Regions from separate parts of the Lelliottia nimipressuralis genome, predicted to be linked through region 2. Evidence: predicted binding sites of a transcription regulator. Region 2 holds the regulator's gene; each other region holds the start of a gene.
The links. Region 2 encodes Fur, which represses iron uptake genes when iron is present. Its sites were predicted from a motif close to ATAATAATGAGAACNACTATCAA; they were not measured.

Region 1 (3,281 bases), 100 kb from region 2:
GCCTGACCGGGCACTGCATTTTATACTTCTTCAATCACAACGGGTTCCTGACGGAACCGGCGTAACTCTGCCAGCGTCATCAATAAAATCACCCCGACGATGGCCAACACAAAACCGCTGCTGCTCGCCGACGCCACCGGGGTCATAATCACCCCCAGCCCGCCTAAAATCGCCGCGCCAATTGCATCACCCGTCACGTTCTGCGCGGTCCACAGGCCGTTGATCCGCCCGAGCATGCCTTCCGGCGTCTGGGTCTGAATCAAGGTATATTGCAGCAAAGAGCTCACCGCACTCAGCCAGCCAAACAGCGCCAGACACACCACACCCAGCGCCCAGAATGGCATCAGGCTAAAGAAAGCGATGGCGATAAACGAGGCCAGCGTCGCCGACAACATGATCAGTCCAGGCCGCGCGCTGTGCGCCAGATTGCCGCTGGTCAGGGCGCCAAACGCCGCACCGAGCGGGATTGCCGCGTACAGCAGGCCAATCTGCGAGGCGCTCATCTGCCATTCTATCGCCAGCGCCGGATAAAGCACGCGCACCGCGCTCGCCATCGTCAGCAGCCCACCGAGGAGCGCGATCCCGCCAATCAGCGGATTGCTGAACAGAAAACGGATCGCCGCCATCAGTGATTTTAACGGATGCTCACGCGGCTGCGGCGGAGGGGGTAACACCGGCAGGCGCAGCAAGGTGAGCGTGGTAATAAAGGTCCCCGCCGCCGCCAGGCCGTAGTTCCAGGCAACATTCCCGGTCGCCAGCAGCAGGCCGCCGACCATCGGCGAAATCACCGAACCCAAGCGCACGGTGAGCATCGTGATCGCCCCGGCCTGCATCAGATTTTCACGCCCAACCAGCGCTGGCGTCGCCGCCAGCAGTGCCGTCACGCCCAGCGAGGCAAAGAATCCATCCCACAGCCCTAACGCGTAAATGGCGATAAGCGACGGCTCCGGCAGCAAGGCGTTCAGGCACAGCCCGACGAAGCCCACGCCGCAGGTACCGCGCGCCAGCAGGATCAGTTTTTTACGCTCGTAGCGGTCCGCCAGCACGCCGCCGACCATCAGGCCGATAAACATTGCGCTGCCCGTCAATGTGACGGAAAGCCCGACCAGCCAGCTGGAGTGAGTCATGGCCTGGATCTGCACCGGTACGGCAACACCAAGCAGGCCAAGGGATAAAATGGAGATAAAACGGGCGATAAACACGGCGCGAAACGCCGGATGCGTTTTCAGCAGGCTGAGGTTGAGCAGCCAGGATTTTTGATTCATGACAAGGCCTTGTGGTCTAACTTTCTACCAATTCCATGGCCGCACATGCTAACATAGCCAAATAAGATAGATAACGATAATTACTATCATTATCAAATCATGGATGTTGCTATGTCGTCTTCCTCTTTGACGGTGCGCGCCGCTGCCGTGCCCGTTTTATTGTTGTTACTCATTCTTGCTGTTGCACTCAGCCTGCTGGTTGGCGCGAAACCGCTGCCCGCATCCACGATCGTCGATGCCCTGTCCGGTACCTGCCAACGCGCAGACTGCATTATTGTGCTGGACGCCCGTCTGCCGCGCACCCTTGCCGGGCTGCTGGCCGGTGCGGCGCTTGGCCTCGCCGGTGCGCTGATGCAAACCCTGACCCGCAATCCCCTCGCCGACCCCGGCATTCTTGGCGTTAACGCCGGTGCCAGTTTTGCTATCGTCCTCGGCGCGGCGCTGTTTGGTTTTTCCTCCCCCGGCGAACAACTGCTGATGGCCTTCTGCGGCGCCCTCGCCGCGTCCTTGCTGGTGGCCTTTACCGGCAGCCAGGGCGGCGGCCAGCTTAGCCCGGTCCGTCTGACGCTGGCGGGCGTGGCGCTCGGCGCGGTACTCGAAGGTCTGTCCAGCGGCATCGCCCTGCTCAACCCGGACGTCTGGGATCAGCTGCGCTTCTGGCAGGCCGGTTCGCTGGATATTCGCACATTACAAACCCTGAAAGTGGTGACGTTGCCGGTGCTGATCGCCGCCACCATCGCGCTCTTCTCCAGCCGGGCGCTGAACAGCCTGAGTCTCGGAACCGACACCGCTACCGCGCTCGGCAGTCGCGTGGCGCGTACGCAGCTGCTCGGTTTACTGGCGATCACCGTGCTGTGCGGCAGCGCAACGGCAGTCGTCGGCCCGATTGCCTTTATTGGCCTGATGATGCCGCACATGGCGCGCTGGATTGTCGGGGCCGATCACCGCTGGTTGCTGCCGGTCACGCTGCTCGCTACGCCGACGCTGCTGCTGTTTGCCGATATTCTGGGCCGCGTGCTGGTACCGGGCGAACTGCGCGTCTCGGTGGTCAGCGCCTTTATTGGCGCGCCGGTGCTGATTTTCCTGGTTCGACGCCAGCGCGGAGGTGCCCTGTGATGGCCCCGTCCCGACGTTTAGTTTTCTCCTGCCTGCTGCTGGTGGCCGCCAGCCTGCTGATTGCCGTCTGGAGTCTGCGCAGCGGCGCGGTGCCCCTCGATTTCAGCCAGGTGTTTAACGCCCTCACCGGCAGCGCACCGCGCAATATCACCATGGTTGTGACGGAGTGGCGTCTGCCGCGCGTGATGATGGCGATTGTGGTCGGCGCCGCGCTGGGTGTGAGCGGCGCGATTTTCCAGTCTCTGCTGCGTAACCCTCTCGGCAGCCCGGACGTGATGGGCTTCAACACCGGGGCATGGAGCGGCGTGCTGGTGGCGATGGTGCTGTTTGGCCAGCATCTGACGGCCATTGCGTTTGCGGCGATGGCGGGCGGTATTCTCACCTCGCTGCTGGTCTGGGCGCTCGCCTGGCGCAACGGCATCGAAACCTTCCGCCTGATCATTATCGGCATCGGCATTCGCGCCATGCTGATGGCCTTCAACACCTGGCTGTTGCTGCACGCCTCGCTGGAAACGTCCCTCTCTGCGGGGCTGTGGAACGCAGGTTCGCTCAACGGCCTGACGTGGGCCAAAACCCTGCCCACCACGCCGATTATCGCCCTGATGTTTATCTGTGCCTGGCTGCTGGTGCGCCGAATGCGGTTGCTGGAGATGGGCGATGACAGCGCCTGTGCGCTGGGCGTCAGCGTGGAGCGTTCGCGCCTGACCCTGATGCTGGTCGCCGTGGTGTTAACCGCTGCCTCCACTGCCATCGCGGGCCCGATTTCGTTTATTGCTCTGGTCGCTCCGCACATTGCGCGACGCATCAGCGGCACCGCGCGCTGGGGCCTAACCCAGGCAGCCCTGTGCGGCGCATTACTTTTACTGGCCGCCGATCTTTGCGCCCAGCAGCTGTTTATGC
Region 2 (3,281 bases):
ATGTGGACCAACGAGTACAAAGCGCCGTGGCACATCGAGATGGACAAGTTCTACCAGAACGATAAAAAGACGCGGGTGGAATATCTGCACTCACTCGGCGCGAAATATGACTTCAAAAATGATCTGGTACTGGAAGCGGCATTCGGTCAGGCAGAAGGTTACGTCGATCAGTACTTCGCCAAAGCCAGCTACAAATTCGATATCGTTGGCGGCCCGCTGACCACCAGCTATCAGTTCTACGGTACGCGCGACAAAGTCAGCGATGGCGGCGTAAACGATCTGTATGACGGCACCGCATGGCTGCAGGCTCTGACCTTCGGCTACAAAATTGGTCAGGTAGATTTGCGACTCGAAGGAACTTACGTTAAAGCGGAAGGGCAGCAGGGCTACTTCCTGCAGCGTATGACGCCAACGTACGCCTCGTCTAACGGTCGTCTGGATATCTGGTGGGATAACCGTTCTGACTTCAACGCCGACGGCGAAAAAGCGCTCTTCTTCGGCGCGATGTATGACCTTAAAAACTGGAATCTGCCGGGCTGGGCGGTGGGCGCATCTTACGCCTACGCATGGGACGCGAAGCCAGCTGACATGGCGACGCCAGATGCCTACTACGATCCAAACTATCGTCTGAAAGAGTCTTCATACAGCCTGGATGCAATGTATACCCTGCAGGATGGTCGCGCCAAAGGCACCATGTTCAAACTGCACTTCACGCAATACGACAACCACTCCGATATTCCGAGCTACTCGGGCGGTTACGGCAACATCTTCCAGGATGAGCGTGACGTGAAATTCATGGTTATCGCACCTTTCACCATCTTCTGATGAACGATCTGGCGGGATCACTCCCGCCGGAATGGAGACCGACATGTTGAAGAAAATCGCATTCGTTGCTGTGCTGGCCGCAGGGCTGACCGCCTGCGCGCAACCTCAGGCGCAGAAAGAAGACTCTCGCCTGAAAGAGGCTTACAGCACCTGCATTAACACCGCTGAAGGCTCGCCGGAAAAAATCGAAGCCTGTCAGAGCGTACTGACGGTGCTGAAGAAAGAGAAAGCCCATGAGCAGTTCGCGACGCAGGAAAACATCCGCGTGATGGATTACCAGGCCTGCATTCAGGCGCGTAAAACCGGTAACGATCAGGAAGTGGCAAAACGTTGCGATCAGATCTGGAAAGAGATCCGCAGTAACAACGCACAGTAATTCGTTGTATTCAGCGCCCGGCCGCGAAAGCTTGCCGGGCGTTTTTGCATTTATTGCAGGCAAAAAAAAAGCCAACCGTCAGGTTGGCTCAGAGTTTGTAACACGATTATTTGGTATCGTGTGCATGCTCGTTTTCGCGGCAATCGCCTTCAGCACAATGACCATACAGGTACAGGCTATGGTTGGTCAGACGGATGCCATGTCGGGTGGCGATTTCACGTTGACGTGCTTCGATGGAGTCATCGCTGAATTCAATCACCTTGCCACAGTCGAGGCAGATCAGGTGATCGTGATGATGCTGTTGCGTCAGTTCAAAAACGGATTTACCGCCTTCGAAATTATGGCGGGTGACAATCCCGGCGTCATCGAACTGGTTCAGAACGCGGTATACGGTCGCCAGTCCAATCTCTTCGCCCATGTCGATCAGACGTTTGTATAAGTCTTCCGCACTGACGTGATGGTTGTCCGGCCCTTGCAGAACTTCCAGGATTTTTAAACGAGGAAGCGTAACTTTCAGGCCAGCCTTCTTTAATGCGGTATTGTTGTCAGTCATGCGGAATCTGTCCTGTTGCTAAACGATTCACTTCCTTAGAAGAAGTGACAGAAAATGCAGTTGGGATAATGCGTCTCATTATAGAACTGCCATGCCTAAATGAAAACTGCAAGTCTCAAGCAAAGTATGCTTATAAAAACGTGGTATCACCAACAAACTTGTTGGATGGCATCCACTTTAACCCGGGGACATTGTACAGGTATGAACACGAAAGTTAAAAATTTGTAGCAATTATTTTAATCGGTATTATCTATCAATGAGGTGCAACGTAGTCAGTTGCACCTCATCACTGCATTACGCGTTCAGGATGTCGTCGAGGTGCAGCTCTTCGCGGATCTGTTTTACCCACTTGTCGACGCGCTCAGCGGTCAGTTCTGGCTGACGGTCTTCGTCGATAGCCAGGCCAACAAAGTGGTCGTCATCCGCCAGGCCTTTAGAAGCTTCGAAATGATAACCCGCCGTTGGCCAGTGACCGACGATTGCCGCGCCGCGCGGTTCAATGATGTCGCGGATGGTGCCCAATGCATCACAGAAGTATTCCGCGTAGTCTTCCTGGTCGCCGCAGCCGAAGAGGGCAACGAGTTTACCGTTGAAATCCACTTCTTCCAGCGTCGGGAAGAAATCATCCCAGTCACACTGTGCTTCGCCGTAGTACCAGGTTGGAATGCCAAGCAGCAGAATATCGTAACCTTCGAGATCCTCTTTGCTGCTCTTAGCAATGTCATGTACGTCGGCAACGTCTTTACCAAGCTGTTTTTGAATGTTTTTTGCGATGTTTTCGGTATTACCGGTATCGCTGCCGAAGAAAATGCCGATGATTGCCATGAGTGAAATAACCTCTTGAAACTTAATGGTATGGTGGCGCAAATTGTCCACGGATAAGGGCAATCATAGCAGAACAGGGAAGTCTGCGGAAACAGCTATCACGCGGGACTGCACTCTGTGCTACATGAAAGGGACAATTGAGGGGATTTTCAGACGATCACCTGGTGCTGCGCCATGCCTGAAGCTGTGCCATCAGCATCTCTTCAATCAGCTCGCTGCGGCTGATCTCGCGGGCATCGGCCAGTTCACTTAAGGCGTCGGCGGCCTCCGCGTTGAGTTTCAGCTCGACGCGTTTAAGCCCACGACTTTTGTCGCGTTTCAGCTGATTGCGCTTATTGATGCGCAACTGTTCATCACGCGAAAGCGGATTGGTTTTTGGTCGTCCCGGTCGACGTTCAGTCGCGAACAGATCTAGTGTCGTGCGGTCCGTTTGTTCTTTGGCCATGATTCAGAAACTTCGGGGAAAACGAGCGGCCCTGCTATTGCCGGGGCGATGAGCGCGACATCATACATCACGGATACCTGCACGCCAACGACTGGTAGCCTGCGGGCAACCGGTCGCTGGCTTTTTAATCAAATCGCTTTATCAGAGAGATAGCGACGGATCGCCCGCAGCACGGCTTCGGGTTTTTCAGCGTGAACCCAGTGCCCGGCTCCGGCGATCACATGCGCACGCGCCTGTGGGAATTGCGCCAGCAGCGT
Region 3 (3,281 bases), 1.4 Mb from region 2:
TGCCCGCCCTGAATCACCCGATACAGCCAGCCGGTTTTGCCTGCCGTTTGCAGCTGCGCGGACATATCGCTGATACCAAAATGATAGTTGAGCTTAAAACACGGCGAGCGCGGCTGTGTGACCTGAATCAGCGCTTCGCCCCAACGGAAAATATCGCCAATAAAGACGTTCTTTTCGGTCAGCCCGTCCGTCGACAGATTCTCGCCAAATGCAGGGGCAACGAACAGATCCGCCTGTTCAGGAAACTCCCGCGCCCAGTGCAGATAATGTTCGCGCGGATAGTGGCACAGCGCGCGCTCCGGCCCGCCGTGGATTTTTTTCTCGGCCTGCTCATCCCCCGCCAGCCCGAGTTCGGTCAGCGTCAGTTCACCGTCGACCTGCACTTTGGCAATCGCGCTCGGACGGCTGCCGTCGTACTCCCTGATCTTGCCTGTAAACACATTCACCGGATGTTGCATGTATCATGGCTCCTTTCTGCAGATACAAAAAAAGCGAGTCATCAGACTCGCTTCTCACAGGCTATCGTGCAACCTTATTTTTTAGCTGCGAAACGTGCCGCTGCTTCGTCCCAGTTCACCACGTCCCAGAACGCTTTGATGTAGTCCGGGCGACGGTTCTGGAATTTCAGGTAGTAAGCGTGTTCCCACACATCCAGGCCCACGATTGGGAAACCAGACGCGCCAGAAATCGCTTCACCCATCAGCGGGGAGTCCTGGTTCGCGGTAGAAACCACAGCCAGTTTGTCACCTTTCAGTACCAGCCATGCCCAGCCAGAACCGAAACGGGTCGCTGCTGCTTTTTCAAACTCAGCTTTGAAGTTGTCCACGGAACCGAAATCGCGCTCGATAGCGGCTTTCAGATCGCCCTGCAGGGTGGTGCCGGTTTTCAGGCCTTTCCAGAACAGGCTGTGGTTTGCGTGACCGCCAGCGTTGTTACGCAGAACGGTTTTCTTGTCTGCTGGCAGTTGATCCAGTTTGGTGATCAGCTCTTCAGCAGACAGGTTGGCGAATTCTGGCAGGCTTTCCAGCGCCGCATTCGCGTTGTTCACGTAAGTCTGGTGGTGTTTAGTGTGATGGATTTCCATCGTCTGCTTGTCAAAATGCGGTTCCAGTGCGTCATAGGCATACGGCAGGGATGGCAGTGTATAACTCATAATCCTCTCCATTATTGTCGGGCGGCACAGCTGTTAATGCCGCGTAAGCAGTTGGTTCATTATAGTTAATTAAATGATATTGAAAATGATTATCAATGCCGTACTTTTTATAAGGTTATCCATTTTTGTGCCAATGCCGAATTTGTGAGTCTGCTCACGTGGTTAACGCGCTGATTGCCATGGACAAGAAAAGTGCGGCAACCTTCTGAAGGTTCGCTCGCCGCTTAATTTTTACACTCATCGGGTCGGAGGGAAGCCACCGGCCTATAAAAACGATGAGGACGTAAAAATGAATCATGCGATTACGATGGGTATTTTCTGGCATTTGATAGGCGCAGCCAGTGCAGCCTGTTTCTATGCCCCGTTTAAAAAGGTCAAACATTGGTCATGGGAAACCATGTGGTCCGTGGGCGGTACGGTTTCCTGGCTGATCCTGCCATGGACCATCAGCGCCATGCTGTTGCCCGATTTCTGGGGGTACTTCTCCTCCTTTAGCGCCTCCACGCTGCTGCCGGTCTTTCTCTTCGGCGCGATGTGGGGCATCGGCAATATCAACTACGGTCTGACCATGCGCTATCTCGGGATGTCGATGGGCATCGGGATCGCCATTGGTATCACCCTGATTGTCGGCACGCTGATGACGCCAATCCTGAACGGTAATTTCGACGTGCTGATCAACACCAAAGGCGGCCAGATGACGCTGCTCGGCGTGCTGGTAGCGGTGATCGGCGTGGGGATAGTCACCCGCGCAGGCCAGCTGAAAGAGCGCAAAATGGGCATCCGCGCTGAAGAGTTCAACCTGAAGAAAGGGCTGATTCTGGCGGTGATGTGCGGCATTTTCTCCGCCGGGATGTCTTTCGCCATGAACGCCGCCAAACCGATGCACGAAGCCGCAGCAGCGCTGGGCGTGGACCCGCTCTATGTCGCCCTGCCGAGCTACGTGGTGATTATGGGCGGCGGTGCGCTGGTGAACCTCGGCTTCTGCTTTATTCGTCTGGCAAAAGTGAAGAACCTGTCGGTAAAAGCCGACTTCTCACTGGCAAAACACCTGATCATCACCAACGTGCTGCTGTCGGCGCTTGGCGGCCTGATGTGGTATCTGCAGTTCTTCTTCTACGCCTGGGGCCACGCCAGCATTCCACCGCAGTATGACTACATGAGCTGGATGCTGCACATGAGCTTCTACGTACTGTGCGGCGGGATAGTGGGGCTGGTGCTGAAGGAGTGGAACAACGCCGGACGGCGTCCGGTGAGCGTGCTGAGCCTGGGCTGCGTGGTGATTATTATTGCCGCCAACATTGTTGGCCTTGGCATGGCGAACTGATCACGCCGCTTTTCGACTGTGATGACGCCACTGAACCGGCGTCATCCCCACCTCGCGGTTAAACACCACGGAAAAGTAGTTACTGTCCTCAAAGCCACAGCGCGTCGAGACTTCACTCACCATCAGTTCCGTATGTTGCAGTAGATACTGCGCGTGGCAGATACGCAGCTGGCGCAGATAGTGGTTCACCGTCATCCCCGTCTGGGTGCGGAACTGCTGGCGCAAGGTGCGCTCGCTGCACTGCTCCTGCTCGCAAAATTTCTCCAGCACAAAGCTGCGATTCAGGCTGCCCGCAAGCGTGGTAATCAGCTTATCAAGCAGCGCTTCCTGCGCCGTGGCAGAAGGGTTATCCGTTGCGTAGCGATAGCGTTTGAGGGTCATCACCAGCTGGGCAAACAGCAGTTCGGCCATCTCGTTCGCGCCCGGCTCGGCCTTCAGGCTCTCCTGTTCAAGCTGGGTGATGACGTGTCGTACCTGGGTCATGCCGTTGCTGCTCAATCGCCAGTGCGGCGCGGTGTGCGCCTCATTAAACCCGGGAATATACCCCGCCCAGTCGACGTTGAGCTTTAGCCTGTCCGGGCAGTAAATCACGTTCTGCAAAACCAGGTCGTTGACCGAGGCGTAGGAGTGTTTATCTTCCGCGCGGATATAAAACAGATCGCCGCGGGTGATGCGGTAGGGGCGGTCATTGAGGACGTGCAAACCGTTGCCGCGCCACACCAGCACCAGCTCGCAAAACTCGTGCGTGTGCTCAGCAAAGACGTTTTGCGGATAGCGATCGGCCACCGCGACAGCCTGCCCGGC

Region 1: the regulator Fur is predicted to act here: its motif matches at 1,339-1,361, upstream of fepD (Fe(3+)-siderophore ABC transporter permease).
Region 3: the regulator Fur is predicted to act here: its motif matches at 1,227-1,249, upstream of sodA (superoxide dismutase [Mn]).

The regions. Positions count from the first base shown of each region.
Region 1 is NZ_CP167172.1:1,231,310-1,234,590, reverse strand. It holds gene entS (enterobactin transporter EntS) at 21-1,265, opposite strand; gene fepD (Fe(3+)-siderophore ABC transporter permease) at 1,377-2,381, shown strand; gene fepG (iron-enterobactin ABC transporter permease) at 2,378-3,281, shown strand, end outside.
Region 2 is NZ_CP167172.1:1,335,006-1,338,286, forward strand. It holds gene chiP (chitoporin ChiP) at 1-825, shown strand, start outside; gene chiQ (ChiQ/YbfN family lipoprotein) at 872-1,201, shown strand; gene fur (ferric iron uptake transcriptional regulator) at 1,308-1,754, opposite strand; gene fldA (flavodoxin FldA) at 2,049-2,579, opposite strand; gene ybfE (LexA regulated protein) at 2,737-3,024, opposite strand; gene ybfF (esterase) at 3,153-3,281, opposite strand, start outside.
Region 3 is NZ_CP167172.1:4,606,795-4,610,075, forward strand. It holds gene yiiM (6-hydroxyaminopurine reductase) at 1-458, opposite strand, end outside; gene sodA (superoxide dismutase [Mn]) at 533-1,153, opposite strand; gene rhaT (L-rhamnose/proton symporter RhaT) at 1,443-2,477, shown strand; gene rhaR (HTH-type transcriptional activator RhaR) at 2,478-3,281, opposite strand, start outside.